One region of the Kitasatospora sp. NPDC059408 genome, then DNA from elsewhere that is predicted to be linked to it. Evidence: riboswitches for the same ligand, from Rfam matches in the RefSeq annotation. Region 1 holds a riboswitch; each other region holds the start of a gene.
The links. Region 1 has a riboswitch for cyclic di-AMP ahead of ACFXDE_RS00995 (hypothetical protein). Riboswitches for the same ligand answer to the same signal wherever they lie in the genome.

Region 1 (7,481 bases):
GGCCGGCATCGCGCGCGTGCCCGACATGATCAAGGCCGGCGTACCGGTCGGCCTCGGCGTCGACGGCACCGCGTCCAACGAGTCCGGCGAGCTCGGCACCGAGCTGCGCAACGCCCTGCTCATCAACCGCCTGCACGGCTACCCGACCGCGCTGACCGGGCGCCAGGCGCTGCGCCTGGGCACCATGGGCGGCGCGCGGGTGCTCGGCCGGCAGAACGAGATCGGCTCCATCGAGGCCGGCAAGCTCGCCGACCTGGCGCTGTGGAAGATCGACGGGATCATGCACTCGTCCATCGCCGACCCGGTCGCGGCCCTGACGTTCGGCGCGCTTCCGCCGCTGTCCGTCCTCTTCGTCAACGGCAACGCCGTCGTCGAGAAGGGGCAGCTGACCACCGTCAACGAGGACCGCATCGCGCGCGACTGCGCCCGCGCCGCGAAGGAGCTCGCGGCCCGCCCGGTCTGACGGACCGGTAGCCCGCTCCTCTTCCGTTCCCTGTACTCCGGGCCGCCCAGGGACGGTGCGTGACCCGGACTCCGCGCGCCACACCCGGCGCGCGGACCGCAGCCCCGGACCCACGGCGAGGGTCCGGGGCTGCGGCGTGCCCGGGGGCGCCGAACGGATAACAGCGAACAGATAACAGATGACGAAAGTTGTCATCTGTTATCTGTTCGCTGTTATCCGTCTTTGGTTGTCCTGCCGTCGGCCCCTAGAACAGCCCCCAGCCGTCAGGCCGGTCAGGCTTGGCCAGGTTTGGTCAGGCCGGTCAGGTTTGGTCAGGCCGTGCGCCCCAGCGTCGCCAGGTAGGCGCGCCACCCGCCGTGGTGGGTGATCTCGCGGTGGACGCCGCGCTCCAGCTCCCCGCGGGCGAGCAGCATCGACAGGCACGCGGAGCCGTCCTCCAGCTCGATCACGCCGAGCTCCAGTTCACGCGGCTCCCCGGGCAGGATGACGTCGCGCAGACGCTCCAGGCTGATGTCGTACAGCTCGCCGTCGATCGCGCTGTCCACGTCCGGGTCCGCCAGCAGCCCCGGGCAGACGTCCGTCCCGCCGCTGTGGTCGATGGAGAAGAAGCGGTAGCCGGGGGCGGTCCGGGCCGGCCCGATCAGCGCGTCGGCGACCTTGGCGTGGAACGGTCCGCCGGCCATCGCCTGGCCGTTGAAGAAGATGCGTGCCATGGGTGAACTCCTCACGGGAACAAGGACCACGGCAAAGGGGCCGTGGCAAAAAAGGCCGTTCCGCACGGCGACGAGAGGACAGGTGGATTCGTCGCCGTACGGAACGGAGTAGTGGCCCGCCGGCATGCGCCACCGCGGCAGGCGTGCGGCGGTGGCACCGGCGGATAGCTTGGGGTCAGCCCAGCAGGGGCAGCGCGGGGAGGGTCAGGAAGTCCGCGAACTCCTCGGCCAGGGCGACCTGTTCGAAGAGCTGGGCGGCCTCGCGCCAGCGCCCGCCGGCGTACCCGGCCTCGCCCAGCTCGGCGCGGAGCTCGGCCAGCTCGGTGGCGACCAGGCCGCGCACCAGCTCGGCGGTGGCCTTCTCGCCGGTGTCGGAGAGCACGACGCCGTTGTGGATCCACTGCCAGATCTGCGAGCGGGAGATCTCGGCGGTGGCGGCGTCCTCCATCATGTTGAAGATGCCGACGGCGCCGAGGCCCCGCAGCCACGCCTCGATGTAGCGGACGCCGACCTGGACGGCGTTGTGCAGCCCCGCGTGGGTGCAGGTGCCGCCGGCGCCGGCGATGTCGAGCAGCTGGGCGGCGGTGACCGGCTCGGACGGCCCGGGGTTGTCCTTCTGGTTGGGCCGCTCGCCGAGCACGGCGTCGAAGGAGGCGCGGGCGACCGGGACGAGGTCCGGGTGGGCGACCCAGGAGCCGTCGAAGCCGTTGCCGGCCTCGCGGTCCTTGTCGGCCCTGACCTTCTCCAGGGCGGCCGCGTTGACCTCGGGGTCCTTGCGGCTGGGGATGAACGCGGCCATGCCGCCGATCGCGTGGGCGCCGCGCTTGTGGCAGGTCTGCACCAGCAGGCGGGTGTAGGCGGCCATGAACGGCGAGGCCATGGTGACGCTGTTGCGGTCCGGCAGGATGTAGTGCTCGCCGGCGTCGCGGAAGTTCTTGACGATCGAGAACAGGTAGTCCCAGCGGCCGGCGTTGAGTCCGGCGGCGTGGTCGCGCAGCTCGTAGAGGATCTCGTCCATCTCGAACGCGGCGGTGATGGTCTCGATCAGGACAGTGGCGCGGACGGTGCCGTGCGGGATGCCGAGCTGCGCCTGGGCGTGCGTGAACACGTCGTTCCAGAGCCGGGCTTCGAGGTGGCTCTCGGTCTTCGGGAGGTAGAAGTACGGGCCGGAGTTGGGGTCCTCCGGACCCTTGGCGAGCAGCCGGGCCGCGTTGTGGAAGAAGTACAGGCCGAAGTCGAAGAACGCGCCGGCCACCGGGACGCCGTCGACGAGCAGGTGGTTCTCGTCGAGGTGCCAGCCGCGCGGGCGGACCAGGACGGTGGCGAGTTCGGCGGCGGGCTTGAGGGCGTAGGCCTTGCCGGCGTCGCTGGTGAAGTCGATCCGGCCCTCGTAGGCGTCGATCAGGTTGACCTGGCCGCTGACGACGTTCTCCCAGGTCGGGGAGGTCGCGTCCTCGAAGTCGGCGAGCCAGATCCGCGCACCGGAGTTGAGGGCGTTGATGACCATCTTCCGGTCCGTGGGGCCGGTGATCTCGACGCGGCGGTCCTGGAGGGCGCGCGGCGCCTCGGCGACCTTCCAGTCGCCGGCGCGGACGTCGGCGGTCTCCGGGAGGAAGTCGAGCGTGCCCGCCTGCGCGATCTCGGCGCGCCGGGTCTTCCGCCGGGCGAGGAGTTCCTGCCGGCGGCCCTCGAACGCGCGGTGGAGGCCGACGACGAAGGCGACCGCCTCCGGAGTGAGCACCTCCTCCGCCCGGTGGACGCGCGGACCGGCGACAGTGACGACCGGAGCGGCGGGGGAGACGCCGGGTCCCTGATCTGTGGCCATGAGCAGGACACTCCTAAGACGGTTGAGCCTGGCGAAGGGAGCTCCGGTGGGAGCTTCCTTTGGGGAACTTCCTTGATCCGAACCCACCTGTCGGCGCATTCGATTCTGTAAGGTGGAGACTAGTTTCCGCGATACAGAATTTCAACGGTTTGTTGATGTGATCGCCGGGACTCTACTCCTCCCCGACAGCGAAGGGAACGCCGGTGGTTGCGACCCCCGACACAGCATCGACGACGGGCGCCGACCGCGCGAGCGGCGGCGTGCAGTCCGTCGAACGCGCCTTCCAGCTCCTGGAGGCGCTGGCCGACTCCGGCGGCGTGGCGACGCTCAGCGAGCTCTCCACCACCTCCGGCCTGCCGATGCCGACCATCCACCGCCTGGTACGTACCCTCGTGCAGCAGGGTTACGTCCGCCAGGACACCGCCCGCCGCTACACCCTCGGCCCCCGGCTGATCCGGCTCGGCGAGACCGCCGGGCGCCTGCTCGGCAGCTGGGCCCGCCCCTACCTGGCCGAGCTGATGGAGGCCACCGGCGAGACCGCGAACCTCGCGGTCCTGGAGGGCGGCGAGGTGGTCTACGTCGGGCAGGTGCAGTCGCGCCGCTCGATGCGGATGTTCACCGAGGTCGGCCGGCGGGTGCAGCCGCACTGCACCGGCGTCGGCAAGGCGCTGCTCGCCCAGCTCCCCGAGGAGGAGGCCCGCGCCATACTCGGCCCCAACACGCTGCCCGCGCACACCGAGTACACCGTCACCGACCCGCAGGAGCTGCTGCACCAGCTCGCCGAGGCGCGCGAGCGCGGGTACGTCGTCGACGACCAGGAGCAGGAGATCGGGGTGCGCTGCATCGCGCTCGCCGTCCCGGGCGCGCCGACGCCGACGGCGCTGTCGGTCTCCGGCCCCGAGGCCCGCATCCGGGCGCTGGAGCAGCAGGACGGCGCGGCGTCGCTCGTCTCCGTGATGCACAAGATCGCGGCCCGACTGGGGCAGGTCCTCGCGCCCTGACGAGTGGTCAGTTGAGGTGTCATGCGCAGGAAGTCGGACTGGTCGACTTCCTGTGCACACGTTCCTCCGTTCGGGCGGACGGAGGGCGGGGCGCGGCGACGGCCGCCCGCCGCTCGGCCACCCTGGTGCGGACGCGGCCCGCGACGGCGCGGGCCGCCGGAGCACGAGGGCACGGTGAACGGCGATGGAGCGCAGGCGCAAGAGGCTTCGCGGCAGGGCTGGGAACGCGGCACGGAGCGGGACGTGGCTGACGGTGGCCGTGGCGGCAGGCTGTGCGGTGGCGACGCTGACCGCCGTCCCGTCGTGGGCCGGGCAGCGGCCCGACCCCCGTCCGGCCGTGCAGCTCGCGCCGGCGAGCCGGGCCGCGGCGCTGTCCGACTCCGACCTGGAGGTCGTCCGGCTCGACCCCAGCCCCGCACCGCCCGGCGGCACCACGACCGTGCACGCCTTCGTCGCCAACCTCGGCCCGGACACCACCGCCTCGCCCTTCACCGTGATCGTCACCCTGCCGGAGGAGGTGACGGCGGTGGGCCCGTACTTCCCCGAGAACTGCGAGGCGTTCCTGGGCCGCGAGGTGCGCTGCACCTTCGGCCCCGGCCTGCCCGAGGGACGCAGCGCGACCGCGCTCGTCACGGTGCGGATCTCCCCCATGGCGCATACGGGCCTGCTGACCGGTGGGAAGGTCACGGTGATCAGCCCGGACGACCGGCACCCGCGCAACAACCGGCAGCCGTTCGACATCAGGGTCGTCGAGACGGCTGCCGGCTGATGGCTACCGTGTGCCGGTGCGGTTACCGGTAGACGCGGACGTAGTCGGCGGCGAAGGTGATCGGGGCGGTCCCCTGCGGCGCGGGGTGGTACTGCCCCGCGCACACCGACAGGTTGAGGATCAGGTACGCCGAGAAGTTCGCGCCGACGCCCTTGCCGTCCGAGAACACCTTCACGCCGTTGACGTACCAGTCCACCGAGGTGGCGCCGTAGTAGGTGCCGATGGTCACCCACTGGTCCTTCGCGACGGCGCTCGCGTTGGTGTAGTAGTCGAAGTTGCCCGGGTTGACGTGGTTGGTCAGCTCCAGGAGGTTCGGGTTGTCGGGGTGGTACTCGAAGGAGTCGACCTCCCCGTTGCCGTTCTTCCAGGTCCACAGGGCCGGCCAGGCGCCGGAGCCGGCCGGCAGCTTGACCCGGGTCTCGGCGTAGTCGCCGGTCTTGACCTGGAAGCCCTCGCTGGAGCCCTCGGTGGTGAGGAAGCCGGTGTTCCAGGACTGCTTGCCGTTCTCCAGCGTGTTGCTGCCGGGGGTGGCGGTGAAGGTGGCGACGCCGTTGGCCACGCTGACGTTGTTCGGGTCCAGCCAGTCGAGCTTGTTGTCGTCCGGGTTGTGGTTGCCGTACTTGTACGCGGTGCTCTTGTCGCCGACCCAGCGCTGGCCCCAGTTGATCGGGCCGTTGAACTCGTCGGACCAGGTCAGCGACTTGCCGGCGATCGGGGAGGACGGCGCCGGGGTGCTCGGGGTGGCGGTGGCGCTCGGGGTCTGCGTGGGCGTCTGGGTGGGTGCCTGGGTGGGCGTGGGGGTGGGGGTGGGGGTGGCCGACGGGGTGGTGGTCGGGGTCGGGGTGCCGGAGACGACGAGCTGCTGCGACGGCAGGTTGTGCCAGGCGCCACCGAAGTCCTGCCAGAACCCGAACTGGGTGTAGGTGCCGGCCGGCAGGGCGCGCGCGCCACTGGTGAAGGTGTAGCTCCACGGGCAGATCGGCACATTGCTGGCGTTGCCGGGGAAGTCGAGGTTGTTGCCGGCCGCGTCGCGCACGCCGACGCCGACGGTCTTGGCGGTGAAGCAGGACGAGGAGTGGACGGTGAGGGTCGCCGTGGCGGCCCGGCCGGCGACCATCGTGGCCGGGGCGAGCCGGTCCTGGGTGACGGTCGGACCGGTGGCGGCCTGGGCTCCGGGCGCGGACTGGAGGCCGAACAGGCCGGCGCCGGTGATGGCGAGCGCGCCGGTGGCGGCGAGGGCGGCGGTGCGGCCGCGGTGGGACGGGCGGGCATGGCGGGGCGCGGGGCGCCGGGCAGGCTTGTGCATGGGGTGTCCTCTGCGACGCCTGCGAGGTGAGCTGTCGGGTTCGGACTGAGAGGTCGCCCGGCCGCCTGTGGGAACGGCTTCACCCCAAGCCGCGGCCGGCACGCGCGAGGGCGTGCCGGGTCGTGGCGCTGACCTTGGTTCCCCCGCTCCCGTCCGCTGTGGTGCTCGGTTGCCCGCCGTCGGGTGGACGGGACTCGGCGTCCCGGCGGCGGGGTCCGCGAGGGCGGACGCCGTTGCAGGCTAGGCAGTCGGTCCGTGAACGGACAACTCGTCTCGACCGGTTGTCGCGCAGCTCACAGTTGTGTCGATCAACTACGGTGCGCAGTGGATCAGTTGGCCGGCATCCCGGCGGGCCGTTGATGTTCGGGCGAGCCGGGCGCCGATCCGGACCCCGGCGTCCGGCGCCCCGGCGGGTTCGAGGCGGTCGCGCCCGCCGAGCAGCCGGGTGCCGCCGACCGTCGCGGTGCCTGTGCCGGTGCCGGTGTCACCTGTTGGCCGGCGGTGCCCTGGCGGGCCTTGCGTGGTGACGGTGACGGGGGTGCGTCTTCACTGGCAGTGGCGTGCGAGCTCGCCCGATCGGATAAATTGGAGGTCCGACATCCACCGTCGTGCACAAGAGCACCGCGCCCCCTCCCGCAGAGACGAGGAACCGCCGCACCATGACCGCGCCCCTGCCCGCCTTCGCCGGCCGCACCTACCTCTTCCGGGCCGACAACGGCGCGGCCTTCCGCAACGCCTACTCGGCCGACGGCAAGCGGCTGCGCTGGGAGGGCCTCGGCGAGTCGGCGGGCCAGTGGGAGGACGTGGCGCTCCACGTCGCCGAGGTCGCGCCCGAGGTGTACTTCGTCAGCTGGACGGAGCAGAGCGGCATCACCGTCAGCCACGTGATGGACCTGGTCCGGCTGACGGTGCGCGCGTTCTGGACCTTCGAGGGCGAGGGCGGCCGGGTCGGCGAGCTCCACACGGGGACGCTGGAGCGGGTGGCCTGAGGCCGGCCGGTCCGCGAGGCCGGCGACCGTCGGACTGCGGGAACCGGCCGGCTGCAGCGAGTCGGGCCGCGGGGACCATCCGGCTGCGGGAACCGGCTGTCCGGCTACGAAGGCCGGCTTCAGGCTGCGGGGGCCGGCTGGCCCGGCTGGTTCGGGACCTTGAGGTGCTCGGACAGCCACTCCAGCGAGGACGGCAGCAGCTTGCTCCACGTCTCGAAGTTGTGGCCGCCGGTCTCCAGCATGCTGTACGAGACCTTCATCGGGCCGGGGCTCTGCACCGCGTCGATGAACGCCTCGGTGTCGTGCTTGTAGTCGCCGTCACCCTGCTTCGTGCCCGCCAGCAGAACGGCCGCCTTGGGCTGCGGCAGGTTCTTGAGCCGCCACATCAGGTCGGCCTCGTCCCGGCGCTGCCGGC
Region 2 (7,481 bases), 220 kb from region 1:
GCTCCTTCGTCCAGGACCCGGAGCAGCAGCAGCTCGGCGCGATCCTCCAGGGCCTGCTGCGGGAGTGGGGTGCGCCGGATCCGGCCGCCGAGCACGCGGTGCTGCGCAGCGCGCTCATGGGCGGGTGCATCGGCCTCCTGCTGCCGGGCGCGGAGGTGCCGCTGGCGCCGATCCGGGCCGACCTGTTCCGGCGCTACGACCTGCCGTGGGAGCTGGGCCGCCCGCCGCAGCCGCTGCCACAGCCGCTGCCGCCGGAACGCGAAACGCCGCCGGCCCGCGGCTGACGGCCGGTGGGCGGCGGCAGATGATCCGGCGGCCGGTGCTCGCCGACGGACGGTCCGGGCGGCGGGCAAGCACGGCTCGTGGTCCGGCCGTTCGGGCCCGGACGTCCAGGCCCCTCCGGGCGGAGGCTCAGCGTTCCTTCAGGATCGAGGCGAGCAGGTCTATGGTGCGCTCGGGCGTGAGGCTGTCCACGCAGAGGCGCTCCATGACCTGGATGTAGGCGTCCACGTCGTCCCGCTTGTCGAGGTAGAGCGCGCTGGTGAGCTGCTCCAGGTAGACGACGTCGGCGAGGTCCTGCTCCGGGAAGCGCAGGATCGTGAACGCGCCGGACTCGCCCGCGTGCGCGCCGAAGCGGAACGGCATGACCTGGATGACGACGTTGGCCTGCTCGGCGACGTCGATCAGGTACTGGACCTGGCCGCGCATCACCTTGGGCCCGCCGACCGGGCGGCGCAGCGCGGCCTCGTCGATGACGGCCCACAGGCGCGGGTTGTTGCCCTCGGTCAGCAGCTTCTGGCGGCGAAGGCGGAGGCTGACCCGCCGTTCGACCTCCTCCTCGCTGATGACCGGCCGACTCTGACCGAAAACCGCCCGCGCGTACTCCTCGGACTGCAGGAGTCCCGGGATGAACTGCACCTCGTACGTGCGGATCAGCTGCGCGGCCTCCTCCAGACCGACGTAGGTCTGGAACCAGCCCGGCAGCACGTCGTTGAAGCTGTGCCACCAGCCGGACTTGTTGGCCTCGCGGACCAGGCCGAGGAGGGCCTCCCGCTCCAGGCCGTCGTCCACGCCGTAGAGGCTGAGCAGGTCGGCGACGTCGCGCTCCTTGAAGCTGACCCGGCCGAGCTCCATGCGGCTGATCTTGGACTCGGAGGCGCGGATCGCGTAGCCGGCGTCCTCGCGGGTGATGCCGCGCGCCTCACGCAGGCGTCGCAGCTGTGAGCCGAGGAGGATCCGGCGGACCATCGAGCCGCCGCCCGGCTGAACTGTGGTCATGCGGTCGAAACCTCCACCTAGGGCAAACAGCGCACAGTCTGCCATCAGTTGAGCGCTCACGGTGCCGATACTGACGGATGTTCCTATCAGTTCTGCACTCCACACACCAGGATGCACGTGCATCCGGCGCTTGCATATGCCAATAGTGCGACTGCACGTGAATCGACTCTTGCATCTGCAGTGAGCGCAGAGGACCATGGTGCACGTGCACCTGCACATCCCTGGCAATCCCGCGGGCTCCGCGTCGACCCCACGCGCGACTCCGTGCACCAGCCCGGCAGCGTCCCCCACGCCACCGGGCCTTCGTGTGCGCGCGCGCCTCGTCGAGGAGGGGGCCGTGCGGCCGAGCGAGTCGGAGGTGACCGGCATGACCCCGGCGGGTCCAGCCGTGTCCGCCCCCTTATGGGAGGAGCTCTTCATGGGCACCGGTACGGCTTTGGCGGTTGACCCCCACGTGGTCACCTGTACGCTCGCTCCTCGCTTCGAAGCCGTCAGAACCGCACGTGACTTCGCCCGGACCGCTCTGCAGCGCTGGGGGCTGATGGAGCTGTTCGACGACGTCGCGCTGGTCGCGTCGGAACTCGTGACCAACGCGCTGCGGCATGCGATCGGCGCACGGCCCGACCCGGTGGGCGGCGCCCTGGGCGAGTACGACTTTCCCACACAGCACGGTGGTGACGGCAGGCTGCCGATCCGAATAAGCCTCGTGCACCGCGCGCCGCAGATCGTCTGCGCGGTCAGCGACCCGAGCAGCATCGGCCCGATCGCCCGGGAGGCGGACTTCGTGGCCGAATCCGGCCGCGGGCTGCACCTGGTGGACTCGTTCAGCCACTCCTGGGGCTGGCACCCGCTGGGCGGGGGCAAGGTCGTCTGGGCGCTGTTCGAAGCCGACGCGCAGGCGCAGGCCGCGACCCCCGAACTCGGTGGCCGGCACCGGCGCTCCGCCTAGCGGCGGACGGGCACGCACCCCCGCAGCGCGGGCACGCGTCCCCGGATCGATGGACACCCCGGGAGGACCGAAACCCCGGGAGGAAGCGGTAGTTCGCCCTCGCCGGGCTCGCGCCGGAGACCTGCCGGCCCCCCGCAGCGCACCCGCGACGACCAGTGCGCCCCCGACGGCCGACGGGCCGCCAGTGCGCGGGACAGCAGTGCACGGGACAGCGTTACGCGGGACGGCAGCGCACCGGACGGTGGAGAAGCCCGCGAAGAGGCACACCACCGAGCATGTGACCGAGTGCGTCACGAACCGCGCGGACGACCGCGGGGCCGAGCCCGCGGAGAAGACAGCGGAGAAGACAAAGGCCGCCGTGGTGTCAGCACCCACGACGGCCCCCCGATGGCTCCTGGTGCGGAGCGGTGGCCGGACCGACGGACGTCCGGTGAAGCGGCCGGACGGCCCGGTGAACGGCCGGATGGACGTCCGGTCAGGCGGACAGGTGGTCGAACTCCCCGTCCTTGGCCCCCAACAGCATCGCGGCGATCTCGGCCCGCGTGTAGATGAGCGCCGGACCGTCCGGGAAGCGCGAGTTGCGCATCGCCACGTCGCCCCCCGGCAGCGCGGCGAACTCGACGCAGTTGCCCTGGGAGTTGCTGTGCAGGCTCTTCTGCCAGACCACTCCCTCCAGCTCGGTGGCGGCCATCCCGTTGTAGGGACCGTACGAGCCGCCCAGTTCCTGCGATTCGTGCGAGTCGTGCATAGAAGTCTCCCGAAGAGCCCCGGAGTTGCGGTCCAGCGCGGCGCCCCCGGCACCCGCCGAACGAACGGGCCGGCCCCGTACCAGCCCGGCACAACGCCTCACTTGACGCGATGATAGCCCTTGTGCACGTGCATCAGCACGAGACGGTGCAGGTGCACGAGGCCTTTCACCGGCCGACCTGAACTCTTCACGGACCCTTCTCCTGACGGTACGTAAACGGACATAGCCGACCGAACCGGCCCGCTTCCGATAACCGGCCGTGAGCGGCTCCCCGCTAAATGTTGATCTTCGAAAGCCGGGAGTCGCGCACTCGTGACCCTCCGTCAGACCGCCCGTCGACTGTGAGACATCTCACTCGCCACGGGTGCAACGTGACGCCCCACCGGACCCGTCTCCAGGAGATACCGGCGGACGCGCGGGGGTTGGGCCAGGTATGTCCGGAATATGACCTAATGACCGCTCATCGACCCGCGCACGCGAGAGCTCCGCGCGCCGCGCACACCACGCTCGCGCGAAACCGGCACGGCAGCCGACTGCAGCCCTGACGGGCCGATGTCCTACGATCTCCGCCATGAGCACCGCAGCCATCCCGGGCGCGCCACTGCCCGTTCGCACTCCAGGCTCCCGTGCGCGGGGGCGCCACCGTCGCCCCGAGCGCCCCGAGATCCCGTCCGGCTCCCCGGCCCTGGTGCTCGCCGTGCCCGCGACCGCCGGGCCCGAGTCCCGCTCGGTCGTCGAGGAGCTGCTCTCGATCGTCCGCAGCGAGCAGAACGGCGTCCAGACCGCGGTGGGCTACCTCCCCGGCGACGGCACCGAGGGCGCGGACGGCACCGAGCGCAGCATCGGCGAGCTGCTGGCGGCCGCCGCCGAGGCCGGCGTCCCGGCACCGATCCTGGTACCCCTGGTGCCCGGCCCGCACGACTTCCTGCCCGAACTCCACGCGCTCGCCGCCGAGTACGGCGCGCACGTCACCGACGTGCTGGGCCCGCACCCGCTGCTGGCCGAGGCCGTCCACGTCCGCCTGTCCGAGGCCGGGCTGGCCCGCGCCGACCGCGCCCGCCTGTTCGCCATCGCGACCGCCGCGGACGGCGTCGTGCTGACCACCGTGGGCGGCGAGGACGCCGCGGCCGCCGCCGGCATCACCGGCGTGCTGCTGGCCGCCCGCCTGGCCGTCCCGGTCGTCCCCGCCGCGCTCGACGTGCCCGGCTCGGTCGCCGCCGCCGTCGCGCACCTCAAGGAGACCGGCTCGCAGCGCCCCGCGCTGGCCCCGCTGGTGATCGGCCCGGAGGCGGACTCCGAGCTGCTCGCCACGGCCGCCGAGGAGACCGGCTGCCCGTCCGCCGCGCCGCTCGGCGCCTACCAGACGGTCGGCCAGCTCATCGCCTCGCTGTACCTGGCCGCGCTGCCGGCGCCGTCCGCGGAGGCCCTGGCCGCCGCGCAGGCCCAGGCCGAGGCCGAGGCGGCGGAGGCCGCCGCCGAGGGCTCCCGCGCGGCCCACGCGGCCGGTGGGACGGCCTCCGGGGCGACCGGGGAGGCCGCCGGCGAGTAACCGCCGACAACGCGTACGGAAGGGCCCGGAGCGACCGCGCTCCGGGCCCTTTCGGCTTGCGGCGTAAGGGAATTAAGAGCCGAATGCGCGAGATGTCCGTTCTGTGATTGTTTGCGATCGAGTGACCGCCCGTCATGCAATTCCTGAGAGCCTGCCAGTTGTGCACATCCGCAGGTTTATTGCAAGAAAACGATCATTTTCGATCTTGGAGAAGGAAATTCTTGGCGGCTTTCCATAATCCGTGATGCGCATCACAGGTATTTGCAGTTCGTACTTAAGTCTGCTTAACGTGCTCCCCGTTCGTGACCACACGGACCCAGCACATCCGCAACGCCGAGTCCTGCCGTCGGGTGCGCTGGAAGCGCGAAAACGCACCACGGCAGGAGCGGGGGACCCACAGGTAAGTCGCCCCGGACCGATCCACGGAACGGTCCTGGGCTAGGGGTGAAGCCGCGCCACAGCGCGGCCGGGCAACTCCGGCCCGAATCCGACAGCTCACCTCGCAGGCGTGGGAGAGGACCGCGTCTTCATGCTGCCCACCAACGGCACTCGCCTGTCCAGCCGCACCCGCCGCGTGATCGCCGCCCTCGGCGTCGCCGGCGTCGGCCTCACCATTCCCTGCCTCACCTCCGGCACCGCCTCCGCCGCCTCCGTCACCACCTGGGACAAGGTCGCCCAGTGCGAGAGCAGCGGCGACTGGAGCATCAACACCGGCAACGGCTTCTACGGCGGCCTGCAGTTCACCTCCAGCACCTGGGCCGCCTTCGGCGGCACCTCGTACGCCCCGCAGGCCAACCAGGCCACCAAGGACCAGCAGATCGCCGTCGCCGAGAAGGTCCTCGCCTCGCAGGGCCCCGGCGCCTGGCCCGTGTGCTCCGTCCAGGCCGGCCTGACCGCGGGCGGCGCCCCGGCCGCCGTCGACACCTCCGCCGCCGCGAGCACCGCGAAGGCCGCCCCGGCCGCACCCGCTGCCAAGCCGTCCTCGAAGCCCGCCGCCAAGCCCGCCGCCCCGGCGCAGGACCAGGCGCAGGCCCCGGCCGCCGCCGACTCCGCCAAGGGCACCTGGGCGCAGAAGCGCCAGGACTGGACCCAGGGCGGCACCACCCAGGCCGGTGCCTCGGACTACACCGTCGTGGCCGGCGACTGGCTGTCCACGATCGCCGACAAGCACAACGTCAAGGGCGGCTGGCAGCGCCTGTACGAGCTGAACCGCGGCACCCTGACCGACGGTCCGGACACCATCTACCCGGGCCAGCACCTGTCCTTCGGCGACTCCGCCCAGGCGCCGGCCGGCCAGTCCGGTGACTTCAACTGGTTCGACCGCTCGCAGAAGCCGGGCCAGTCCTCCGCCGGGAACGCCGTGAACGCCCAGCCGGCCGCCGAGGCCCAGACCCCGGCCGCCAAGCCGTCCTCGAAGCCCGCCGCCAAGCCCTCCGCCCAGGCGCAGACCCCGGCCCCGGCCGTCACCGGCTCGATGGCCGCCGCGGTCAGCTTCGCCAAGGCGCAGGTCGGCCAGGCGTACGTCTACGGCGGCACCGGCAACGGCGGCTGGGACTGCTCGGGCCTGACCCAGGCCGCGCTGCGCGCCGCGGGCATCTCCATCCCGCGCGTCGCCAACGACCAGGCCGCCGCGAGCACCCACGTCTCGCTGGACAGCCTGCAGCCGGGCGACCTGCTGTTCTGGTCCAACAACGGCCAGGACTCCGGCGTCTACCACGTCGCCATCTACATCGGCGGCGGCCAGTACGTCGAGGCCGCCAACCCGAGCTCGGGCGTCCGCCTGCAGACCATCGCCAACTGGGCGCCGGACTTCGCCGGCCGCGTCTGAGGATCCTTCCGGAACCGTCCCGCCGGGGACGGGTGACGGATCGCGGATGACAGCGAACAGATGACAGATAACAGATTTCATCATCTGTTATCTGTCACCCGCCCACCGCCCCGGGGAGAGACTGGTCGCTCTCCCCGGGGCTTCGGCGTACCCGCCTCCGAAGTCCGTGCCGCCTTCCCCCGGCGCGCACCCGTGGCTCCGCGCATCGGAGCATTCGCGTGGTCAAACCCCGGCCCAGCGGGCATGCTGCTGCTCTGCACCCGAGGAGGAGTCACCCATGGCCCAGGTCACCGTCACGCTCGACGCGAACCTCGCGATCGACGCGATGATGCTCTCCGGCACCAAGAGTCCCCAGGACGCCGTCGAACTGATCCTGCGCGACTACCTGGCCCGCGGTCGCCGCACCGAGACCCGCACCGGCGACGCCGCCGACGGCCACCGCGTCACCGCCGACCGCCCGGCCGTCCAGGAGGGCTGACCCCGGCCCGTCACGGCACTCGCGGCACAGCCCAGCACAGCGCAGGCCAAACCCAGCACGACGCAGCACAAGCCCGGTACAGCGCAGCACAAGCCCGGTACAGCGCAGCACAAGCCCGGCACAGCCCGGCACGGCACGCCGAAGGGCCCCGGAGAGCAACCGCCCTCCGGGGCCCTTCACACGGCCGTCACCGGCCTCAGCGCGCGCAGGCCCCCGTGGAGCCGCGCATGACCAACTCCGGCTGGAACATGAACTCCCCGCGCTGGGCGGCGTTCCCGCCCACCTCCTCCAGCAGCGCGTCCACCGCCGCCGTCGCCATCGCCTCGACCGGCTGGCGGATCGTCGTCAGCGGCGGCTCGGTGAAGGCGATCAGCGGCGAGTCGTCGAAGCCGACCACCGACACGTCCTGCGGCACCGACAGCCCCCGCTGCCGCACCGCCCGGATCGCCCCGAGCGCCATCATGTCGCTGCCGCACACGATCGCCGTGCACCCCTTGTCCAGCAGCGCGCCCGCCGCCGCGTGCCCGCCCTCGACGCTGAACAGCGTGTGGTGGACCAGCTCTTCGGCCTCCTCCTGCGTCCGCCCGAGGACGGTGCGCATCGCGGCCGTGAAGCCCTCGATCTTGCGCAGCACCGGCACGTACCGCCGCT
Region 3 (7,481 bases), on a different contig from region 1:
TCCTAGGCGTTGAGGGCGGCCACCTCGGCCACCCACAGCCGCGTGAACTCGTCCTTCCCGAGGCCCAGTTCGGCCCGGAACAGCCGGTCCATCCGCTGGTCGCGGTCCTCCCCCGCGCCGTCCGCCGCGCCCACCGCGCGGTAGAACGCGACCAGGCGGGCGGTGCCGAAGCGGGCGGCGATCAGCCGGCAGGCGAGCCAGGCCTGTTCGTAGGCCTGGGCGATGCCGGTGGTGCCCGCGGCGAAGTCGCGGTCGGCGGGCAGGGCCGTGGGCACCCTTCCGGCGGCCACGTCCCGGGCCAGCTCGGGGGCGATCTGGCGGGGCGTGCGGCCGGAGTCGCGGTAGGCCGTCCAGTCGGCGACGCCCTCGGAGAGCCACAGCGGCGTCCAGGCCCGGGTGTCGGCCCGGGTCGCGACGTGGGTGGTCTCGTGGGTGACGACCACCTGGCGGCCGAAGTCGCTGAGCCGCCCGAACGCCTCGGGGTTGATCAGTACCCGGTCGGCCGGGGTGTGCGAGGGCGCGCCGGGGGCGGCCACGGTGACCGCCGCCATGCCCGTCCAGCCGGCCGGGTCGGCCTCCAGCAGGCGGGCGAACTGCGGCTCGGTGGCGGGCAGTTCCAGCAGCAGTCGGCCCGCCCAGCCGGTGCCCCAGACCGCGCTCACCGCGGGGACGGCGCGGTCGCCGATCGCGACCGGCCCGGCCGGGTCCGGTCCGGCGGCGAGGCCGAGCACCAGGCACTGCGCGCCGCGCGCGGACCGTCCCGTCCCGAAGTCCCAGAGCGCCGGCGGCCCGCTCGCGGCGTCCTCGCGCTCGACCCGCCAGCCGTCGGCCCGCGTCAGCGTGAGGCGGCGGGGGTAGACGGCGGGGTACTCGTCGTAGCCGGCGACCCGGACGTCCAGGTCGGCCGTGACGGTCAGTCGGCCGGGGCCCGTGCCCGGGGAGACGACGAGGTTGCGGTAGCCGGCGGTCAGCGGCAGTCCGGTGGTGGCCGACAACTCGCGCGCGCGTTCGTCCAGCACCGCCGCCACCTCGGTCCGCTCGTCCGCCCCGCCGAGCCCCCGGCCGGTCGCCGCGGGGGCGACGGGCGGCAGCGACAGCTGGGCCAGCCCTCCGGCGGCGAGCAGCAGGGCGCCGCGCCGGGACAGCACGCAGGGCCGTATCGCGTCCGGTCCGGACGGGGTCGGGCTCAGAGCCGGACCACCCCCGCGACGGGCATCGCGTTGACGCTCTCGTACCGCACCCTGGCCCCCGGGTACGGGGCGTGCACGATCACCCCGCCGCCGGCGTACATGCCGACGTGGTGCATGTCCCGGTAGAAGATCACCAGGTCTCCCGGTCGCGCTTCGGACAGGCTCACCCGCTGGCCGGCGTAGGCCTGGGCCTGCGAGGTGCGCGGCAGGCTCACTCCCGCCTGCCGCCAGCTGTAGTACATCAGACCGGAACAGTCGAACGCGCGGGGACCGGTGGACCCGTACACGTACGGCGACCCGATCATCCGCACCGCCGCCGCGAGCGCCGCCGCCCCGCGCTCGGAGGCGGGCGGGGTGGTGCCGAGGTCCAGCCGGTCGGTGCCGCGGGTGGCGCGCTGCTCGGCCTCCTGGGCGTCCTGCGCGGCCATCCGGGAGCGCTCGGCGGCGCCCAGGCTGTTGAGCAGCCGCTGGGCCTTGGCCAGCCGCTGCTGGATCTCCTGCTTGCTGTCGGCGAGCGTCCGGCGGGCCTGGTCCAGCTCGGCGAGCTTGGCGGCGGTCTCGGTGCGGCGCTGGTCGAGCCCGCGCTGACGGGTCACCAGCTCGTGCAGCGTCTCGTTCTGCCGCTCGGTCGCCTGGTCGAGGCTCCGGGCGCGGGCGAGGTAGCCCTCCGGGTCGGTGGCGAGCATCAGCTGGACGGTCTGCGCCATGCCGCCGGAGCGGTACTCGGCGCCGGCCACGGTGGCGAGGTCGCCGCGCAGCTGGTTGAGCTGGTCCTGGGCGGCGGCGATCTCGCCCTGGAGGACGGTGGTCTCACCCTGGAGCCGCTGCTGGGCCTCCTGCGCGGCGTTGTACTTCTCCGACGCCTGTTCGGCCTCGTTGTACAGCTGCTCGACCTGCGCCTTGACGTCCTTGCGGCTGGGCGCGTCCGGGGAGCCGGGGGCGGCCTGGGCGCTGCCGCCCGTCGTGACGCCCAGGGCGGTGGTGGCGGCCGCGGTCAGCACCAGCGCACGGGCGAGCAGTTGGGAACGGCGGTGCACGGGCATGGCGGCGGCTGCTCCAATCCTGCGGACCGGTCCCGCCGCCGCACCCAAGCGGGCGGTCCTGGAGCGGGAGTCCGGTGGCAGACGTTAGCGAGTCCGGGCAACCGAGTCCAAACCCCTCCCAACCCGAATATTTGATCCTGAATCGGACATCAGTCCGAGGAAAGGAAACGCCGCAGGCCCGGACCTCCGGGGAGGAGGGCCGGGCCTGCGGGAAGCCGAGCGGGGAATCAGACCCGCACGATGGACGAGAGCGGCATGTTGGTGACCGCCTCGTAGCGGACGCTCGCACCCGGCTTGGGCGCGTGCAGCACCTGGCCGTTGCCGGCGTAGATGCCGACGTGGTGGGCGTCGTTGAAGAAGATCAGCAGGTCACCGGGCTGGGCCTGGGAGAGGTCCGTGCCGATCCGGGTCCCGGCGCCGGCCTGCTCCTGCGAGGTGCGCGGCAGCGAGACGCCGGCCTGGTCGAAGGCCCAGACCATCAGGCCCGAGCAGTCGAAGGAGTTCGGGCCGGTGGCGGCCCAGACGTACGGGCTGCCGATCTTGGTGGCGGCGTAGGACAGCGCGGCGGCACCGCGCGAGCTGCCCGCCGCCGGCGGCTTGGCGACCGGCGAGGACGACGGGGCCGAGCCGAGGTCGGTGCGGCTGCTGTCGCGGGAGGCGCGGTCGGCGGCGGCCTGCTGGGCCTTCGCGGCGTCTGCCTTGGCCTTGGCATCGGCGGCGGCCTTGTCCTCGGCCGCCTTGATGGCCTGGCGCTCCTGCTCGGACAGGGTGTTGAAGAGGTTCTGGGCGGCCGTCAGCTTCCCCTGGATCTGCTCCTTGGACGCCTTCAGCTGCTGGGTGGTCGCGTCCAGCTCGGCGAGCTTGCCCTGGGCCTCGGTGCGGTCCTGGTCCAGCTTGCGCTGCTGGTCCTGGAGCTCCTTCAGCTGACCCTTCTGAGTGCTGCCGGCCTGGTTCAGGGCGTCGGCCTGGCTGAGGAAGTTGTCCGGCTTGGACGAGAACATCAGCTGGACGGTCGGGGATATGCCCCCGTTGCGGTACTGCTCGCCGGCGATCTGGGCGAGGCCGCCCTGGAGGTCGGTCACCTGCTCCTGCTGGCGGGCCACCTGGTCCTGCAGGCCGCTGACCTGCTTCTGCAGCTCCTGCTGCTTGGCCTGGGCGGCGTTGTACTGCTCGGTCGCCACCTCGGCCTGCTCGTTGAGCTGGTCGACCTGCTCCTTGACCTGGTCCTTGGTCGGCGCGGGGTCGGCGTGGGCGCCGGACTGCGCGGAGAGGGCGACGGCTGCCGCGGCAACTCCGGTCAGGAAGGAAACTCGGGCACGACCGGCGGGCTTGGGACGACGATGGGACGCCACGAAGGCGGACTCCTTCTTCCTACGTCCGCCTACCGGGTGAGCTGACGGGTTCGGGCCGGAAGCATGCCCTACGACGCCTCACGGCCGTTCCACCGGCCGACCTGGCGCCGATTCACCCCGGAGGAACGTGGTTCCCCGGCTCCGCTCCACAGCGCCCCCTGTCACTGGGCTCCCCTGTCGGACGGTCGCTTCGACCCGTCCCGCTGCTTCACGAACTCGGCGGGAACCACCGCCGCCACCCTGGCTGGGCGATCGACAGTGCGGTGGTCCGGGTCACGACCCTAGTAACTGAACCGTGATCGGTTCAAATCCTTGTCAGAAAAAAGGCGGAAGAATAACCAAGTTCTTTTGTGAAGATGACAGAAGGTGATCGCGGCAGTACGCAAGGCTGATCACTTGTCACGCGAACGCGGCGAAACGCAGGGAAACGCGCTCAAGCGAACGCGCCACCCCCGCTCGGGAGGTGGCGCGGATCACAGGGCCGTCGCGCCGGCCCGCGGCGTGTCGGGGGGTCAGACCCGGCGGATGGTGTTGATCGGCATCGCGTCGGCCTTCATCACCTTGACGACGTCGCCGGTGTGCGGCGCGTGCACCACCATGCCGTTGCCGATGTACATCGCGACGTGGTGCATGTCGGGACCGTAGATCACCAGGTCGCCGGGCTGGGCCTGGTCCAGCGAGGGCACCCGGGTGCCGTAGTGGCCCTGCTCCTGCGAGGTGCGCGGCAGCGAGACGCCGGCCTGGCCGTACGACCAGAGCATCAGGCCCGAGCAGTCGAAGGTGCTGGAGCCGACGGCACCCCACACGTACGGCGAGCCCTGCTTGCTCATCGCCTTGGCCACGGCCACGGCCGCGTAGCCGCTGGCCGGCGGCAGGCTGCTCAGGTCGACCCGGTCGGTGCCGCGCGAGGCGCGGTCGTCCTGGGCCTGCTGGGCCTTCAGCGCGGCGCGCTCGGAGGCGCTGAGCGAGTTGAGGAGGTCCTGGGCCTGCTTGAGCTTGGCGTTGACGTCCGCCTTGGACTGGTTCAGGTCCTTGGTGGTGGAGTCCAGGGAGGCCAGCACCGCGGCGGCCTCGGCCTTCTCCTGGTCCAGGCGGCGCTGCTGGTCCAGCAGGCCCTTGAGCGCGTCGGTCTCGGTGGCGGTGGCCTGCTGCACGCTGGAGGCCTTGGCCAGGTAGTTGTTCGGGTCGGAGGAGAGCATCAGCTGGACGGACGGGTCGATGCCGCCGGTGCGGTACTGCTCGCCCGCCACGCCGGCGAGGCCGGTCTGAAGCTGGGTCATCTGCTCCTGGCCGCGGGCCACCTGGTCCTGGAGCTGGTCGGCCTGCTTGCGCAGCTGGTCGGCCCGCTCCTTGGCGCCGTTGTACTTCTCGGCGGCCTGCTCCTGCTCCTGCTGCAGCTCGTCGATCTGCGCCTTGACGTCCGTCTTGTTCGGCTGCGGCGCGGCGTGCGCGGCCACCTGGGCGGAGAGCGCGACCGCGGTCGCAGCAGCAGCGGTGAGCACGGAGACCCGCGCGCGGCTCGGCTGCTTGGGACGGCGGTGGGAGGCCAAGGGACCTGCTCCTTCTTCCATGGACTCACCGGTTCGGGTGAGAAATCCGGAAAATAGGTTTGACGCCAGACCCTAGTGAACATCCAGGCATTGCGCCACTCCCCCAAAGGCGTGAACTCCGAGCCCCCACGCCGCTTCACCGAATCCGCACATCACCGCAAACCGGACGCTGAGCGGCCGTCATCCCCATCGGCACGGAATCAGGGCCGCGCCAGCCGGTTCAGCAGCAGAACCGAGGCGACCGGGCGCGCGCCGGCCTTCCGCACGCCCTCCGCGACCTCCCGGTCGGCGGAGACCACCACGACCGGACGGCCCTGCGGCTCGGCCCGCACCAGGCGTCTGATCAGCTCGTCCGCCGTCTCGCCGGTCCGGCTGAAGCGCACCCGGACCCCGCGCGGCGGCGCCATGATCACCGGCACGTCCAGGTCCTGCCCGTCGAACACGCACGTGACCTCCGCCTGCGTGCGCTGGGCCAGCATCGCCAGCCCGCCCAGCAGCCGCAGCCGCTGCTGCTCCAGCGGCAGCGTCGGATAGCCGGTCTTCGTCACGTTGTAGCCGTCCACCACCAGGTGCACCTGCGGGATCGCCAGCAGCTGGTCCAGCAGGGCCGGATCGTCTTCCGCGAGCCCGCGCCGGGCCACGTCGTGCGGCGAGGCCGAACCCGGCACCACCGCCTCCACCAGGTCCGCCGGACGGATCTGCGACACCGGCAGCGCCAGCTCGCGCTGCAGCCCCTGCGCCGACTGCAGCACGGTGTCCAGCAGCAGCCGCAGCCGCATGTCCTCCACGCTGCGCCCCTCGCGGGCCGAACGGCGGCCCTGCTCGGCGGCGGTCTCCAGCTCGCCGACGCGGTGCCGCAGCCGCCGGGCCTCGCTCTCGGCCGCACTGCGCTCGGTCGCCGCCTGCGCGCGCAGCGCCTCCAGCTCGCCGGCCAGCCGACGGGTCTCGGCCTGCGCCCGGCGGGTGTCGCTCTCCAGCGAACGCACCTTCTTGCGCAGCGAGTCGGCCTCCCGCCGGACGTCCTCGGACTCGGCCCGCTGCCGGTCCAGGTCCGCGCGCGCCCCGGCCCGCACCTCGGCCAGCTCGGCCTGCAGCTTCTCCACCAGCCGGGCCGCCTCCGCGGCCGCGCCCTCGGCGCCGGCCCGCTCGGCCTCCTCGCCGGCCTCGGCGACCAGCCGGCTCCAGCCCGCCGACCGCACCAGGTAGGCGGCGGCCGCGACGTCCATCGGATCGGCGGCGCCGGGGACGCTGCCCGACTCCAGCGCCTTCACCAGGTCCGGCTGGCCCAGCCGCAGCCGCTCCGCTATCCGCAGCCGGAAGGCCGGCTCCGACTCCAGCGCCGCCGCGATCGCCGTGGCCGCGTACTTGGCCCGCCGGGCCGGGGTGAACTTGGCGTACTGACGCAGGCTCTGCGGCAGCTCACCGGGCGGCAGTCCGCCGAGCGCGTCCGCGGCCAGGCCGACCACGCGCCGGCGCACGCCCTCCGGCAGCGGCCGGTCGAGCTTCTCGGCGGGACGGCCGGCTCCCGGGTCCGCGGCGGTTCCGGACGCGGCGGCACCGTCGGCGGCCCCCGCCGTCCCGGCGGCCGGCTCCGCAGCGGGCTGCCCCTGCGGTCCGGCGGGCTCCCTCGCTGCGTCCACCACGTCCTCGGCTCCGATCCTGGTCCAACGGGTGCGGCCCCGCGGCCGCCGTCCCTGTCGTCACGCTCCGTGCGTTCTGTCTGTATTGTCCCGTGCGGCGGACGGCCGTGCCGTGCACCGTCCACCGCACCGGCGGGGCATCAACCCTGCTCGGCCTCGACCGCCGCGTCGTCCGCGCCCGGGCGGGCGACCAGCTCGACCTGGTCCACCGCGTTGCACCAGCGGCAGCGCACCGTCTCGACCGTCTCGCTCAGGACTTCGGTCTCCTCGACCTTGGACTCGCCGGCCAGGTCGAAGTGCAGGAACTCGGTGACCCGCGCGGAGCGGGTCACGTCGAAGCGGGTGAGGTTGCCGCACAGGGTGCAGCGCCAACGCGTCTCGGCGGTCAGAGCGGGGACGGTCATCGGGGGTCCTCTCGGGTGGTCCCTGGGTGGGCTAGGCGCTCCCCCCGGAGCCCCGGCATCGGCGGCGGGAGGCGGGAATGCCCGCCCCAAGCCTATTGCCTGGGGCAACCATCACGGCCACCGGTTCGGGCGATCGGGACGGCTAGTCCACCTGCCGTACAGCGCGGTGTCACGGAGGGCCCGCGGAGGGATGCTTGGCCGCATGGCGCTCGCGGCCCCCGGCCACACCGACGCGCGGGACCGCGGCCCCGCGGTGCCCGCCCCGGCGGTCACCTACGCCCTGATCGCGCTCAACACCCTGG
Region 4 (7,481 bases), on a different contig from region 1:
CCCACAATTCGGACGTAGCGGACGAGCGGGTGCGACGAATGACTGGATCGCCATGTGAAGAAATTCACGAACTTTTCCGCCCGTGCCCGGGCGCGCCCCGGCCCCGGCCCCCCGATCGGGGTTCCGGAGCCGGTCGGGTAAGGCCCGCAACGGGTCAGGAGGCGATACTCCAGGCGATGCCGTCCAGGATGTCGTGCTCGCTCACGACGACCTCGGCGGCGCCGGTGCGCTCCATGATCTCCAGCAGCTCCAGCGCCCCGGCCGCGATCACGTCCACCCGGCCCGGGTGCATCGACGGGATCGCGGCGCGCTCGGCGTGGGTGGCGGCCAGCAGCTCGCGGGCGATCTCCGCGACCCGCTCCCGGCCGATCCGCGAGTGGTGGATCACCGCCGAGTCGTAGGCCGGCAGGTCCAGGGCGATCGCGGACACCGTGGTGACCGTCCCGGCGAGGCCCACCAGGGTGGCCGCGCCGGTCAGCGGGACGGCCTCCTCGGCCTTGTCCAGCTCGGCCCGCACGTGCGCCCTGGCCTCGGCGATCTGCTCCGCGGTGGGCAGCTCGGCGCCGCCGAAGTGCCGCTCGGTCAGCCGGACGCAGCCGATGTCCACCGAGCGCGCGGCCTGGACGTCGTCCGTGCCGAGCACGAACTCGGTCGAGCCGCCGCCGAGGTCGAACACCAGGTACGGCGCGGCGAACTGACCGCCGGTCAGCTCCTTGGTGGCACCGACGAAGGACAGGTGCGCCTCCTCCTCGCCGCTGACCACCTCGGGCTCGACGCCGAGGATCTCGCGCACGCCCTTGACGTACTCGTCGCTGTTCTCGGCGTCCCGGGAGGCGCTGGTGGCGACGAAGCGGATGCGCTCCGGGCCGACCCCGAAGCCGTCGACGACCTCCCGGTACTCCCGGCAGGCCGCGAAGGTGCGGGCCAGCGCGTCCGGGTGCAGCCGGCCGGTGCGGTCCACGCCCTGGCCCAGCCGGTTGACGATCATCCGGCGGTCCAGGTCGGTGATCTCACCGGTCGCCGGGTCCAGGTCGGCGACCAGCAGCCGGATCGAGTTGGTGCCGCAGTCGATCGCGGCCACGCGGGTCGTGCTCACTCGGACTCCCGCGCCTCGGCCTCGTCGGCGGCACGCTTCTTCGCGGCGCGCTCGGCGGTCTTCTGCTCCTTGGCGGCGATCACGGCCTCGTGGTCCTGGTCCTTGGCCCGGTTGCGCAGGACCCGCTCGCCGGCCGCCTCGACCTCGGCCGGGGAGACGCACGGGCCCTTGGCCCACCAGTCCTCCAGCATGCCGATCGCCTCGTCGCCGAGCGGGTTGACGCCCTCTCCGGCGGCCAGCGAGTGGCCGACCAGCACGTGCAGGCACTTGACCCGGTCCGGCATGCCGCCGGCGCTCGGGAAGCCCTCCAGCACCTCGATGGCGTCGCGCCGGGCGATGTAGTCCTCGTGCGCCTTCTGGTACGCGGCCGCCAGCTCCGGGTCCTCGGCCAGCCGGGCGGTCTGCTCCTTCATCACGCCGTCCGCCTCCAGGGTGCCGATCAGCGAGGCGGCCTTGGGGCAGGTCAGGTAGTAGAGCGTCGGGAACGGCGTGCCGTCGGGCAGCCGCGGGGCCGTCTCGACGACGTCCGGGTTGCCGCACGGGCAGCGGTGGGCCACGCCGCGCAGGCCGCGCGGGACCCGGCCCAGCTGGGCGGCGATGGCGGCGACGTCGGCGTCGGAGACGGCGGGGTGGTTCTCAGTGGTCATGGGGGGAGGGGTCTCCAGCGGGGGACGGTGGGAGGGGACGGGTCGACGGCGCGATGGGGGCCAGGGCCGCGGTGTCGGCGGCGTCCACCGAGTCCCAGACGCTGGAGTACCAGGGCTTGGCGGCCTTCACCGCGCCGCCGGCCGTGCCGTCGGAGGGGGCGGGCGGGGCGGCGGAGGACTGGGCGGCGCCCGCTCCGGCCGGATCCACCGCGATGTACGGGGTCTCCCCCGGCATCGCGTAGTGCAGCCGGGCACGGGCCTGCGCCTTGACGTACTCCGGGTCCTGCCAGCGGGCCTTGTCCCGGCGCAGCTGCTCGACCTGCTGCCGGGCGTGCTCGGCCTTCGCCCGCTGGGCGGAGATCTCGGCGCGCTGGGAGATGAACTGCCGCGTCGGGTAGGCGAGGATCGCCACCAGCGAGCAGAGCACCAGGACGAGGACGGTCGCCCGGCTCGTGAAGCGAGGACGGGCCGCCAAGCCCGGGATCCTCCAGCCAGCCATCTCCCGTTCCCCTCCTGGTCGCGACGGTGCCCCGCCGTCCACCCTACGGGGTGAACGGCGGGGCACCGGTCAGGCGTGCACCACCGGAGGTGTTCAGCCCTCGTGCTCGCTGTGCGTACTACTCCGCCGAGCGACTGTGCTCATTGCTCCGCGGAGCGACCGTGCTGATTACTCCGCGGAGCGTGATTACTCCGCGGAGCGGAAGCGCGGGAAGGCGCCGCGGCCGGCGTACTCGGCGGCGTCGTCGAGGATCTCCTCGATGCGCAGCAGCTGGTTGTACTTGGCGACGCGCTCGGAGCGGGCCGGGGCGCCGGTCTTGATCTGGCCGCAGTTGGTGGCGACGGCCAGGTCGGCGATGGTGACGTCCTCGGTCTCGCCGGAGCGGTGCGACATCATGCAGCGGTAGCCGTTGCGCTGGGCCAGCTCGACGGCGTCCAGGGTCTCGGTCAGCGAGCCGATCTGGTTGACCTTCACCAGCAGCGCGTTGGCGGTGCCGGTCTCGATGCCCTTGGCCAGGCGGGCCGGGTTGGTGACGAACAGGTCGTCGCCGACCAGCTGGACCTTGTCGCCCAGCTTGACGGTCATGGCCTTCCAACCGTCCCAGTCCGACTCGTCCAGCGGGTCCTCGATGGAGACCAGCGGGTAGGCGGCGACGAGCCCGGCGTAGTACTCGATGAGCTCCGCGGCCGAGAGGGCCTTGCCCTCGAACTGGTAGGCGCCGTCCTGGTAGAACTCGGAGGCGGCGACGTCCAGGGCCAGCGCGATGTCGCGGCCGGGCACGTAGCCGGCCTTCTGGATGGCCTCGGTGATGAGGTCCAGGGCCTCGCGGTTGCTGTCCAGGTTCGGCGCGAAGCCGCCCTCGTCGCCGAGGCCGGTGGACAGGCCGCGCTCCTTCAGGACGCCCTTGAGGGTGTGGTAGACCTCGACGCCCCAGCGGACGGCCTCGGAGAAGGACTCCGCGCCGATCGGGGCGATCATGAACTCCTGGATGTCGACGTTGGAGTCCGCGTGCGAGCCGCCGTTGAGGATGTTCATCATCGGGACCGGCAGGACGTGCGCGTTCGGGCCGCCCAGGTAGCGGAACAGCGGCAGGTCGCTCGCCTCGGAGGCGGCGTGCGCGACGGCCAGCGAGACGCCCAGGATGGCGTTGGCGCCGAGCGAGGACTTGTCCGGGGTGGCGTCCAGGTCGAGCATGGCCTGGTCGATCAGGCGCTGCTCGGTGGCGTCGTAGCCGACCAGCTCCGGGCCGATCTGCTCGATGACGGCCAGGACGGCCTTCTCCACGCCCTTGCCGAAGTAGCGGTTCTTGTCACCGTCGCGGAGCTCCAGCGCCTCGAAGGCGCCGGTGGAGGCACCCGACGGGACAGCGGCACGACCGGTGCTGCCGTCGTCGAGGCCGACCTCGACCTCGACCGTGGGGTTGCCACGCGAGTCGAGGATCTCACGGGCTACGACGACATCGATGGACGGCACGAGGCATCTCCTTGCGGAAGCAGGGTCCCGCTGACCAGTGGTGCGGCCGGCGGGATGATTGCGGAGTCGTTACGACCAGAGCCTAACCGCACGTGGTCCCGGGGCCACGCCGACCTCGGTCCCGTCTCAGCGTGTGGCCGGGCTACTTACCGGTAGTTCACCCGGGCTCCCCGGGAAAAGGGGCGGAAGCGGACGAAGGGGGCCGATCCGGGGTCGGCCCCCTCCGTGGCGTGTCGCACCGGTTCCGGCCGGCGTCAGCCGAGGTGCAGCACCTGGCCGGGCAGGATCAGGTTCGGGTCGCCGCCGACGGTGCCGCGGTTGCCGTCGTAGACCGACTGCCAGCCGCCGTGCACACCCTGGGCGGACGCGATGCTCGACAGCGTGTCACCGGCGTGGACGGTGTAGTCGTGGCCGCCCTGCGGGGCGACGGCGGCGCGCGGGGCCTGCTGCTGCGGCTGGGCGTACTGCTGCTGGACCTGCTGCTGGGCGTACTGCTGCTGAGCGGCCTGCTGCTGGGCCTGGCCCGCGTACTGCTGGTAGACGCCCTGGTGGCTGGTCCAGTACCAGGTGCCGTTGTTCTGGTACCAGTACACCTTCGCGTCGGCGTCCCAGCCGGCCTTGCCGGAGAAGCCCGGGGCCTGCGGCTGCTGCTGGGCCTGCTGCGTGTGCTGCTGGTACTGCTGCTGGGCGGGCTTCTGAGCCGGCTTCGGCTGGGCCGGCTTCGCCGCGGGCTGCTGCTGCACCGGCTGGGAGTGCTGCTGCGCGGCGGGCTTGGCGTCGGAGGTGTCGACGGCGGCGGGGGCGCCGCCCTTCGACAGGCCGGCCTTCTTCGAGCAGACCGGCCAGGCGCCCGGACCCTGCGAGGCCAGGACCTTCTCGGCCACCGCGATCTGCTGGCCCTTGGAGGCCTGGTTGGCCTGCGCCGCGTACGCGGTGCCGCCGAAGGCCTTCCAGGTGCTGGAGGTGAACTGCAGGCCGCCGTAGAAGCCGTTGCCGGTGTTGATGCCCCAGTCGCCGCCGCTCTCGCACTGGGCGACGGAGTCCCAGGCGGAGGCCGGGGCGGCGGAGGCGCCGGTGGCGGTGAGGATCGGCATCGCGAGTCCGACGCCGGCCACTCCGGCGACGGCGATGGCCTTCTCGGTCTGGGTGCGACGGCGGTGACGACCGGTTCCAACGAACAGCATGAAGGGGTCCCTCTCCGCACGCCTGCGAGGTGAGCTGTCGGGTTCGGACCGGGAGGTGGCCCGGCCGCCGTCTGCGGAAACGATTCCGCTCGGGCGGCTTCACCCCAAGCCGTGGAGGAACGGCAACAAACCTGGTTCCCCCGCCCCTGCCCAGGGTTCTGGTCGGTTTCCCGTGGCGCGGCGGGCAGGACTCGGCGTTCCGCACTCGGGGTCCGCAGCTGCGAACTCCAGGGAGAGTAGACAGATCCTCAGACCAATCACAAGCTCATATCGCAGACATCACACAGAAATTACGGCACGTGGTCGATCGCCTACCAACGGCGGTTGTTTGTCCGGATTGATGGGTGTTCATACGGCCGATCCGTACCGGTTCGCGACGCCCCGTCAGTGTGTCGGAGCGTCGGGAAGCGCGTGCGGTGAACGGCTCTCGGGACTGAATTCGACCGGAAGTTCGCGCAATCCGCGCATGATCAGGCCACCGCGCCACCGCAGGTTCTCCGGGCTTTCCGCCAGCGCGATATCGGGCAGCCGGGACAACAGCGTGGCCAGCGCCGACCGGCCTTCGAGCCTGGCCAGCGGGGCGCCGATGCAGTAGTGGATGCCGTGCCCGAAACCCAGGTGCGGGTTGTCCGCCCGGGCCAGGTCCAGGGTGTTCTCGTCCGAGAACCTGGCCGGATCCCGGTCCGCCGCCGCCAGCACCACGAGCACCGGGTCGCCGACCGGGATGTCCACCCCGCCGATGGTCAGCGGGTGGGTCGCGAACCGCCACGTCGCCAGCTCCACCGGACCGTCGTAGCGCAGCAGTTCCTCGATCCCGGTCTCCAGCAGCGCCGTCTCGCCCCGCGCCACCGACTCCTGCAGCAGGCGGCGCTGCTCCGGGTTGCGCAGCAGCGCGTACGTCCCGTTGCCGATCAGGTTGACGGTCGTCTCGAAGCCGGCGAACAGGAGGATGAACGCCATCGCGGCGGCCTCGTTCTCGGTGAGGTGCTCGCCGTGGTCGCTCGCCCGGATCAGGCCCGAGATCAGGTCGTCCCCGAGGTCCGCCCGCTTGCGGTGGATCAGCTCCAGCAGGTACGCCCGCATCCGCTTCACCGCCCGCCCCACGCCGCCGCGTTGGCCGCCCCCGTGGCGGATCATCATGCCGGCCCAGTCACGGAAGTCGTCCTGGTCCTCGGCCGGCACGCCGAGCATGTCGCAGATCGCGTAGATGGGGAGCGGGAACGCGAACTCGTGGATGAGGTCCGCCGAACCGCGCTGCGCGAAACCGTCGATCAGGCGGTCGGTGAGCTGCTGCACCCGCGGCTCGAACTCGGCCACCCGGCGCGGCGTGAACGCCTTCGACACCAGGCGGCGCAGCCGGGTGTGGTCCGGCGGGTCGATGTTCAGCAGGTGCGTCATCAGGTCCGCCTGCCGCTCCCCCGGGATCCCGACCCGGCCGGTGCGGTGCGCCTGCTCGCTGTGGTGCGCCGGGTTCTTCGACAGCCGGCCGTCCGCCAGCGCCTGCCGCGCGTCCGCGTACCGCGTCACCAGCCAGGCGTCCACCCCGCTCGGCAGCGTGGTGCGGTGCACCGGGGCGTGCTCGCGCAGCCACGCGTACGCCGGGTACGGGTCGGCGGCGAACTCCCACGTGAAGAGCGGCGGGCGGGCGTCGTCGGGCTGAACTGGCATGGGACGACCGTATCCGGTGGGTCGGGGGCACCCCGCCATCTACGGTGAGTGACCGGATCGTCAACGGCCCGCGGACCGCGCCTCAACGCCCCGCGAACGGCCCGTGGACAGTGCGTGGACGGGTTTTGGACAGCTCTTGGACGGTGGGCAGGCGTGAGTCTGGTCACCTGAGGGGTAACCCCTGTTGCGGAGGGTCAGGACCTGCCTACGATCCTCGGCAGAAATCGTGGGCGTCAGTGCGGACCGCCCACAGGGAGGAGCGCACCATGCGGGTCACCGGGGCAGTCGTCGTCATCGCGGTACTCGACGGCGGGTCGGGAGCCGACCTCGCCCGCCGGTTCACCGCGGCCGGCGCCGCCGGAGTGCTGATCGCCGACCAGCGGGCCGGCGTCGCGGAGGACCTCGCCGGCGAACTCGACCGGCCCGGCTGCCCCGTCGTCGGCGTCGGCGGGGACGTCCGCCGCCCCAGCGACGTCGCCGCGCTCGTCGACACCGCCGAGAAGCACCTCGGGCCGATCGACCTGTTCTGCGTCGCCGGCCCGGACGGCGAGCGGATCATCTCCCTCGCCGACCTTCCCGACCACCTCGGCCTGGAGCGCCTCGCCGAGCTCGTCGCCCTCGTCGGCGAGGCCATCGGCGAGGTCGTCCTACCCCAGCCCCGGACCGCCGTCCAGGACGCGGTGACGGCGGCCTGAGGCCCTTCCCCTTCCCCCGCGTCTACTCCGGCTTGAGGCCCTCGGCCTCGCGGACCGCGTCCCGGTAGGCGCGCGCCGCCGCGCGCAGCGCCGCGTCCACGTCCACCCCCGCGTCGTGCGCCCGCTGCGCCACGGCCAGCAGCAGCCTGCCCGCGGACTCCTCCGTGAGCTCCGCGGGCAGCTCGTACGACTCGTCCGGCACGCCCTCGAACCCGGCCC

Region 2: another riboswitch for cyclic di-AMP. It lies ahead of ACFXDE_RS00080 (transglycosylase family protein); the one in region 1 lies ahead of ACFXDE_RS00995 (hypothetical protein).
Region 3: another riboswitch for cyclic di-AMP. It lies ahead of ACFXDE_RS25040 (NlpC/P60 family protein); the one in region 1 lies ahead of ACFXDE_RS00995 (hypothetical protein).
Region 4: another riboswitch for cyclic di-AMP. It lies ahead of ACFXDE_RS42375 (transglycosylase family protein); the one in region 1 lies ahead of ACFXDE_RS00995 (hypothetical protein).

Annotation. Positions count from the first base shown of each region.
Region 1 is NZ_JBHYWI010000001.1:234,802-242,282, forward strand. It holds gene ACFXDE_RS00970 (8-oxoguanine deaminase) at 1-463, shown strand, start outside; gene ACFXDE_RS00975 (gamma-glutamylcyclotransferase) at 775-1,176, opposite strand; gene aceB (malate synthase A) at 1,352-3,001, opposite strand; gene ACFXDE_RS00985 (IclR family transcriptional regulator) at 3,205-4,002, shown strand; gene ACFXDE_RS00990 (hypothetical protein) at 4,280-4,771, shown strand; gene ACFXDE_RS00995 (hypothetical protein) at 4,794-6,077, opposite strand; cyclic di-AMP (ydaO/yuaA leader) riboswitch at 6,079-6,251, opposite strand; gene ACFXDE_RS01000 (MoaF N-terminal domain-containing protein) at 6,737-7,066, shown strand; gene ACFXDE_RS01005 (alpha/beta hydrolase) at 7,186-7,481, opposite strand, start outside.
Region 2 is NZ_JBHYWI010000001.1:11,572-19,052, forward strand. It holds gene ACFXDE_RS00055 (TetR/AcrR family transcriptional regulator) at 1-284, shown strand, start outside; gene ACFXDE_RS00060 (helix-turn-helix transcriptional regulator) at 412-1,278, opposite strand; gene ACFXDE_RS00065 (ATP-binding protein) at 1,697-2,227, shown strand; gene ACFXDE_RS00070 (DUF397 domain-containing protein) at 2,703-2,975, opposite strand; gene ACFXDE_RS00075 (hypothetical protein) at 3,547-4,524, shown strand; cyclic di-AMP (ydaO/yuaA leader) riboswitch at 4,887-5,046, shown strand; gene ACFXDE_RS00080 (transglycosylase family protein) at 5,033-6,352, shown strand; gene ACFXDE_RS00085 (hypothetical protein) at 6,630-6,830, shown strand; gene ACFXDE_RS00090 (LacI family DNA-binding transcriptional regulator) at 7,027-7,481, opposite strand, start outside.
Region 3 is NZ_JBHYWI010000039.1:76,371-83,851, reverse strand. It holds gene ACFXDE_RS25050 (hypothetical protein) at 3-1,148, opposite strand; gene ACFXDE_RS25045 (NlpC/P60 family protein) at 1,187-2,233, opposite strand; gene ACFXDE_RS25040 (NlpC/P60 family protein) at 2,461-3,585, opposite strand; cyclic di-AMP (ydaO/yuaA leader) riboswitch at 3,596-3,749, opposite strand; gene ACFXDE_RS25035 (NlpC/P60 family protein) at 4,098-5,135, opposite strand; gene ACFXDE_RS25030 (NYN domain-containing protein) at 5,336-6,775, opposite strand; gene ACFXDE_RS25025 (hypothetical protein) at 6,916-7,179, opposite strand; gene ACFXDE_RS25020 (rhomboid family intramembrane serine protease) at 7,382-7,481, shown strand, end outside.
Region 4 is NZ_JBHYWI010000140.1:1,751-9,231, reverse strand. It holds gene ACFXDE_RS42395 (exopolyphosphatase) at 155-1,096, opposite strand; partial or broken gene ACFXDE_RS42390 (DUF501 domain-containing protein) at 1,222-1,761, opposite strand; gene ACFXDE_RS42385 (septum formation initiator family protein) at 1,733-2,218, opposite strand; gene eno (phosphopyruvate hydratase) at 2,429-3,715, opposite strand; gene ACFXDE_RS42375 (transglycosylase family protein) at 3,970-4,899, opposite strand; cyclic di-AMP (ydaO/yuaA leader) riboswitch at 4,905-5,073, opposite strand; gene ACFXDE_RS42370 (cytochrome P450) at 5,284-6,567, opposite strand; gene ACFXDE_RS42365 (SDR family NAD(P)-dependent oxidoreductase) at 6,834-7,262, shown strand; gene ACFXDE_RS42360 (MazG family protein) at 7,285-7,481, opposite strand, start outside.